2 linked regions of the Buchnera aphidicola (Macrosiphoniella sanborni) genome follow. The protein of the gene in region 1 binds, or shares a complex with, the protein of each later gene. Links are inferred from orthologs where the notes say so. Each region holds a gene or a part of one and is shown on either strand. Other genes may lie near its edges.

The links.
Region 2: the proteins of secY (region 1) and secA are in contact, whole or in part, in a crystal structure (PDB 3DIN), measured with the Thermotoga maritima proteins. The link is inferred for Buchnera aphidicola (Macrosiphoniella sanborni) from one-to-one orthologs. Residues at the interface, in WP_004081795.1 of Thermotoga maritima: Glu108, Gly109, Glu110, Glu111, Ala236, Glu237, Arg238, Arg239, Ile240, Thr241, Ile242, Gln243, Tyr244, Ala245, Arg246, Arg247, Val248, Thr249, Gly250, Arg251, Arg252, Val253, Tyr254, Gly256, Ala257, Ser258, Thr259, Tyr260, Leu261, Pro262; in WP_004082002.1 of Thermotoga maritima: Glu261, Ala262, Arg263, Lys300, Ala301, Arg302, Thr303, Ile304, Ile305, Leu323, Tyr324, Asp325, Pro326, Val329, Ser330, Tyr333, Ile336, Lys340, Phe345, Val349, Glu363, Phe364, Tyr374, Ser375, Gly376, Gly377, Glu393, Ile395, Thr482, Ser483.

Annotation. Positions count from the first base shown.
Region 1 is NZ_CP034864.1:532,681-535,981, forward strand. Bases 1-2,955 are described here. They hold secY (preprotein translocase subunit SecY), read right to left. Parts: upstream 2,161-2,955; coding sequence 841-2,160; downstream 1-840. Other genes in these bases: rpsK (30S ribosomal protein S11), read right to left, coding at 1-276; rpsM (30S ribosomal protein S13), read right to left, coding at 303-659; rpmJ (50S ribosomal protein L36), read right to left, coding at 707-823; rplO (50S ribosomal protein L15), read right to left, coding at 2,171-2,599; rpmD (50S ribosomal protein L30), read right to left, coding at 2,605-2,784. In the rest of the region: more of rpsE, read right to left, coding at 2,956-3,298. UniProt on the Escherichia coli protein: The central subunit of the protein translocation channel SecYEG. Consists of two halves formed by TMs 1-5 and 6-10.
Region 2 is NZ_CP034864.1:208,951-212,490, forward strand. What follows is about bases 343-3,536. They hold secA (preprotein translocase subunit SecA), read left to right. Parts: upstream 343-711; coding sequence 712-3,336; downstream 3,337-3,536. Other genes in these bases: mrcB (penicillin-binding protein 1B), read left to right, coding at 343-568. Outside these bases: more of mrcB, read left to right, coding at 1-342. UniProt on the Escherichia coli protein: Required for protein export, interacts with the SecYEG preprotein conducting channel.

The sequences.
Region 1 (3,301 bases):
ACCTGGCCCTTTTACCATAACTTCTAAATTTTTTATACCATAATCTTTAACTATCTCTGCACAACGTTCAGCAGCTACTTGAGCTGCAAAAGGAGTAGATTTTCTAGATCCTCTAAAACCAGAACCACCAGATGTTGCCCAACCTAAAGCATTTCCTTGTCTATCAGTAATAGTAACAATCGTGTTATTAAAAGATGCATGTATATGTGCTATACCATCTAAAATTTGTTTTTTAACACGCTTGCGTGTTCGAATAGTTAAAGAATTTTTTATCATAATATAATATTACCTTCTATCCTAATTTATTTTTTTATTGGTTTTCGTGGACCTTTACAAGTTCTTGCATTAGTTTTAGTTCTTTGTCCATGTACAGGCAGACTTCTTCGATGACGTAAACCGCGATAACAATTTAAATCAATTAAACGTTTAATATTAAGTGTTACTTCTCTTCTTAAATCACCTTCAATTACATATTTTGCAACATTTGTTCTTAAACATTCAATTTGTTCTTCATTTAAATCTATAATTTTAGAAGACTCAGGAACTTGTGAAATAGAACAAATTAATTTAGACAGTTTTTTTCCAATACCATATATAGAAGTTAATGCAATTAAAGTATGCTTATTTTCAGGAATATTAATACCTGCAATACGTGCCATATTATAAGACCTTATTATTTTTTTTAAAAATATGTAATATCATAAAATTATCCTTGACGCTGCTTATGTTTTGGATCATTTTTACATATCACTCTCACAACATTTTTTCTTTTTATTATTTTACAATTTCGACACAATATTTTAACAGAAGCTTTGACTTTCATATCTTTCCTTAAATATTTTAATTTAAATTAGCTTTTTTTAATATAGAATCGTATTGATTAGACATTATTAATGTTTGTACTTGAGATATAAAATCCATAATAACTACAACAACAATCAAAAGTGAAGTACCACCAAAATAAAAAGGAGCATTCATAGCACTTCGCATCAATTCTGGAATTAAACAAATAAAAGTAATATAAAAAGATCCAACTAATGTTAATCTCATCATAATTTTATGAATATATTTTGCTGTTTGCTCACCAGGTCTAATGCCCGAAATAAAAGCACCTGATTTTTTTAAATTATCAGCTGTTTCACGAGGATTAAACATTAATTCAGTATAAAAAAAACAAAAAAAGATTATTGTAGATATGTATAAAATTAAATATAAAGGTTGATTTGGTTGCAAATAAAATGCAATATTTTTTAACCATGTCCATTGATTATTTGGTTTACACCATGATATAATTGTTGTGGGAAATAAAACAATACTAGATGCAAAAATAGCTGGCATAACACCAGACATATTAACTTTTAAAGGTAAATGAGTACTTTGTGCAGTATAAATACGTCGACCTTGTTGACGTTGTGCATAATGTACGATAATTTTTCTTTGTCCTCTTTCTATAAATACTACAAAAAAAATAACTAAAAAAATTACCAATAAAATAGATAAAAATAATAAAAAAGATAAATCTCCTGCTTTAGTTTGCTCAATAGTATTTCCAATAGCTGAAGGTAAACCTGCTACAATTCCTATAAAAATAATAATGGAAATACCATTTCCAATACCATATTCAGTAATTAGTTCTCCTAACCACATTAAAAACATAGTTCCAGTTACTAAACTTATAACTGCAACTAAATAAAAAGAAAAATCTGGATTAATAATAATCACACGTGTTCCTAGGAGATTAGGAAGACTTATAGACATTCCAATGGATTGTAAAACAGATAATATTAACGTCCCGTATCTAGTATATTGATTGATTTTATGACGTCCAGATTCTCCTTCTTTTTTCATTTCAGATAAAGTTGGATATATTAATGTTAATAATTGAATGATAATAGAAGCGGAAATATATGGCATAATCCCTAAAGAAAAAATAGAAGCGCGACTTAGCGCTCCACCAGAAAACATGTTAAAAATGTCAACAATAGTACCTTTTTGTTCATTTAATATTTTAGACAAAATAACAGTATCAATTCCAGGAATAGGAATAAAAGAACCGATACGAAAAACAATAAGAGCTATTATTACAAAAATAATTCTATGTTTTAATTCACTAAATTTTTTTTTAGTTTTTTTAAAATTTAATTTCAATTTTTTGACCATTATTCAATGCTCATCCTTCAACTTTGCCACCGGACTTTTCAATTTCAATACGAGCACCCTTAGTCACAAGTAAACCTTTAATTATTAAGGATTTATTTATTGTTCCTGAAAGAATTATTTTGGCATATTTGATATTTTTTTTAATAATATTTTCTTTTTTTAATATCTCAAGATTCACTGTCGTGAAATTAGATAAATCCGATAAACGAACTTCTGCAGTAATATTTTTTTTTCTCGAATTAAATCCAAATTTAGGCAATCTTCTATATAAAGGCATTTGCCCTCCTTCAAAACCACGACGAATACTGCTTCCTGATCTAGATTTTTGACCTTTATGCCCTCTTCCTGAAGTTTTTCCAAATCCAGAACCAATTCCGCGACCTAATCTTTTTCGATTACGACGAGCTCCATTTGCTGGTGCAAGAGTATTTAAATGCATCTTTTCTATGCCTCTTGTATTTTTAAAATATAAGAAATTTTTTTAATCATACCTTGAATAGATGGTTTATTTTCTCGTATAACAGTGTGTCCAATATGACGTAATCCCAATCCAATTAATGTTTTTTTATGCTTTGGTAATCTACCAATAGAACTTTTTATTTGAGTAATTTTTATATTTTTCATGAAATATTCTTTATCCTAATATATCTTCTATACATTTATTTCGCTTTGCAGCTATTATTTCTGGAGATTTCATGTTAATTAAACCATTCATAGTTGCACGAACTACATTAATAGGATTAGTAGAACCATAAGTTTTAGCTAAAACATTATGTATCCCTGCAACTTCTAATACTGCACGCATAGCTCCACCTGCAATAATTCCAGTTCCATCAGAAGCAGGTTTCATAAACACATTAGATCCAGTATGAGAACCTTTTAATGCGTGTTGTAAAGTTTTATTTACTAATGGTACCGTAATCATATTACGTCTAGCTTTTTCCATAGCCTTCTGAATTGCTGCAGGAACTTCACGAGCTTTACCATAACCAAAACCTACTCTTCCATCTCCATTTCCTACTACAGTTAATGCAGTAAAGGAAAATACACGACCACCTTTAACGGTCTTTGAAACACGATTGACTGTAATTAACTTTTCTTGTAAATCATTATTATTTTTTTTTTCAATATTAACCATCAT
Region 2 (3,540 bases), 320 kb from region 1 along the record:
ATCGTCATTATCTTCATTGAGATCAGTTATATCAGATAATGGTCAAGTATTTTATCAAACTTTGCCCCAATTAGAACATGTAGAATCTGCTGAAGCTTCTTATTTAACATTATATGCTATGCAACAAGTAGTAAATAATGGTACAGCGAAATCGTTAGGAAAAAATTTTAAAGAATTTTCTTTAGCGGGAAAAACTGGAACTACAAATAATTTGATTGATAATTGGTTTGTAGGAATTGATGGCAAACAAGTAGTTATTACATGGATAGGAAGAGATAATAATGAAACAACTAAATTATATAGTGCTTCTGGAGCAATGAAAATTTATGAAAGATATTTACAATATAAAAAACCAAAACCATTAGTATTAATACCGCCAAAAAACATTAATATGTTTTATGTTGATACATTAGGAAGATTATTTTGTAAAAAAGATCATCAACATCATCGAATAATACCAATATGGAATTTAAAAAATAAAAAAATTTGTGATGCTGATACAGAATTAGAATATTATTCAATAGATAAGAAAAAAAATATTTTATCTTGGTTTAAAAGTTTATTTTAAAAAATATCTTTTTAAGATTATAATCTTATATTTTTTTAGATATTAAATTATATATATATATTTATTATAACACATAATAAATGAATAAAATAAAGAATATCTTTATTATAAATTTAAAAAATTTAAATATGAGAATTTATAGTATGTTAATTAAATTTTTCAATAAAATATTTAGCAATCGCAATAATCGTATACTAAAAAAATTTAAAAAAATAGTATATTCTATTAATCAATTAGAAAAAGATTTTGAAAAATTATCAGATAAAAAATTACAATTACAAACAGATATATTACGATTAAGATTAAAAAAAGGAGAAACTTTAGATAATATATTACCTGAAGCTTTTGCTACAGTTCGAGAGGCAAGTAAACGCGTTTTTAATATGAGACATTTTGATGTACAAATATTAGGAGGTATTGTTTTAAATAAACAATGTGTTGCGGAAATGCGAACAGGTGAAGGAAAAACCTTAACTTCTACACTACCAGCTTATTTAAATGCATTAACTGGAAAAGGTGTACACATAGTAACTATGAATGATTATTTAGCTCGTAGAGATGCCGAACAAAATACTCCTTTATTTAAATTTCTTGGTTTGAAAGTAGGTTTAAATCTATCAGATATGTCTGCTAGTTTAAAAAGAGATGCTTATTTATCTGATATTACATATGGTACTAACAATGAATATGGATTTGATTATTTGCGTGATAATATGGTTTTCTTTCCTGAAGAAAGAGTACAAAGAGAATTAAATTATGCATTAGTAGATGAAGTTGATTCTATTTTAATAGATGAAGCTAGAACACCTTTAATTATTTCGGGACCTGCAGAAGATAGTTCTGAGCTATATCAGGAAATTAATACAATTGTTCCTCATCTAATTGCTCAAACAAAAGAAGATTCAGATATGTTTCATGGGATAGGTCATTTTGTTGTTGATGAGAAATCAAAACAAGTACATTTAACAGAACGAGGATTAATTACAGTTGAAAATTTTTTATTTGATAAAAAATTAATGAAAATAGGAGAATCATTATATTCATCTAATAATATTATATTAATGCATCATGTTTTAGCTGCACTACGTGCTCACAAATTATTTATGCGTAATGTTGATTATCTTGTAAAAGATAATAATGTAATCATCGTAGATGAACATACTGGTCGTGCTGTTCCTGGACGGAGATGGTCAGATGGATTACATCAAGCAATAGAAGCTAAAGAAAATGTGCCTATTAAAAATGAAAATCAAACTTTAGCATCAATAACATTCCAAAATTATTTTCGTTTATATAAGAAAATAGCAGGTATGACAGGAACAGCTGAAACTGAATCTTTTGAATTCAATACTATTTATAATCTTGATACAATTGTAATACCTACAAATAAAAAAATGATACGAAAAGATTTACCTGATTTAGTATTTATTACTGAAAAAGAAAAAAATAATGCTATTATTAAAGATATAAAAAGATGCTTTTCTTTAAAACAACCTGTATTAGTAGGTACAGTTTCTATTGAAAAATCAGAAATTATCTCTAGGGAATTATTAAAATTAAATATTCATCATAATGTTTTAAATGCTAAATTTCATGCTAAAGAAGCAGAGATTATAGCACAAGCAGGAAAATCTAATTCTATTACTATTGCTACTAATATGGCTGGTCGAGGTACAGATATAGTTCTTGGTGGTAATTTAGAGGTGCAATTAAATAAAAATAAAAAACTTTCACTACAAGAGCTTGAAAATATTAAAAGAAAATGGCAGAGAGAACATGATTTTGTTATTTCTATTGGGGGATTACATATCATTGGCACAGAACGTCATGAATCACGGCGTATTGATAATCAGTTAAGAGGTCGGTCTGGTCGTCAAGGAGATAGTGGTTCGTCTCGTTTTTATCTTTCTATGGAAGATCCATTAATGCGCATTTTTGCATCTGATAAAATTATAAATATGATGAAAAAATTAGGATTATCTTTTAATGAATCTATTGAACATCCATGGATAACTAAAGCTATAGAAAATGCACAAAAAAAAGTAGAAAATCGTAATTTTGATATTAGAAAACAATTATTAGAATATGATGATGTCATTAATCAACAACGTCGTGTTATTTACGCTCAACGTAATAAATTAATTGATAGTAAAGATATAAAAATTATGATACATGATATTTTTGAAGATGTTTTAAAAAAAAATATTTCTGTATATATACCAAATAATACTTCTAAAGAAAAATGGAAGATTATTGAATTAGAAAATATATTAAACACTAATTTTCATTTAAAAATAAATATTTTAGAGTGGTTGAATATACAACCTAATTTAAATGATATAGAGTTGGTGATAAAAATAATTGATATTGCACAAAAACAATATGAAAAAAAAGAAACAATCATTGGTTTAAATAATATGCGTATCATAGAAAAAACTATTATGTTACAAACATTAGATACGCTTTGGAAAGAACATTTATCAGCAATAGAATATTTAAGACAAGGCATTCATTTAAGAGGTTATGCACAAAAAGATCCTAAACAGGAATATAAAAGAGAATCTTTTAATATGTTTTCGAACATGTTAGAATTATTAAAAAATGAAGTAGTATTATTTTTGAGTAAAATTGATTTATTTCATGCAAAAAAATATCTTTATCCAAGTAAATATTTTAAAGATTTTTTAGATAATATAAAAATTAGTCGAAATGCAATATGTATTTGTGGTTCAGGTAAAAAATATAAGCATTGTCATGGAAGATTGTAAAATAATATATCTGTAATCATTTTTATTTTAAATTAGTAAAAAAATTATATTTTTGTAAAATATAATTATATAACTTAACTATTATTAAAAATAAAATAAAAAGTAATTTTTGATTTTTAAATAATTATTTTTATATTATATCATAAAGTACATATGTAATTTTAAGTTTTCTAATTTTTTATCTTTAAAATAACAACATCATAA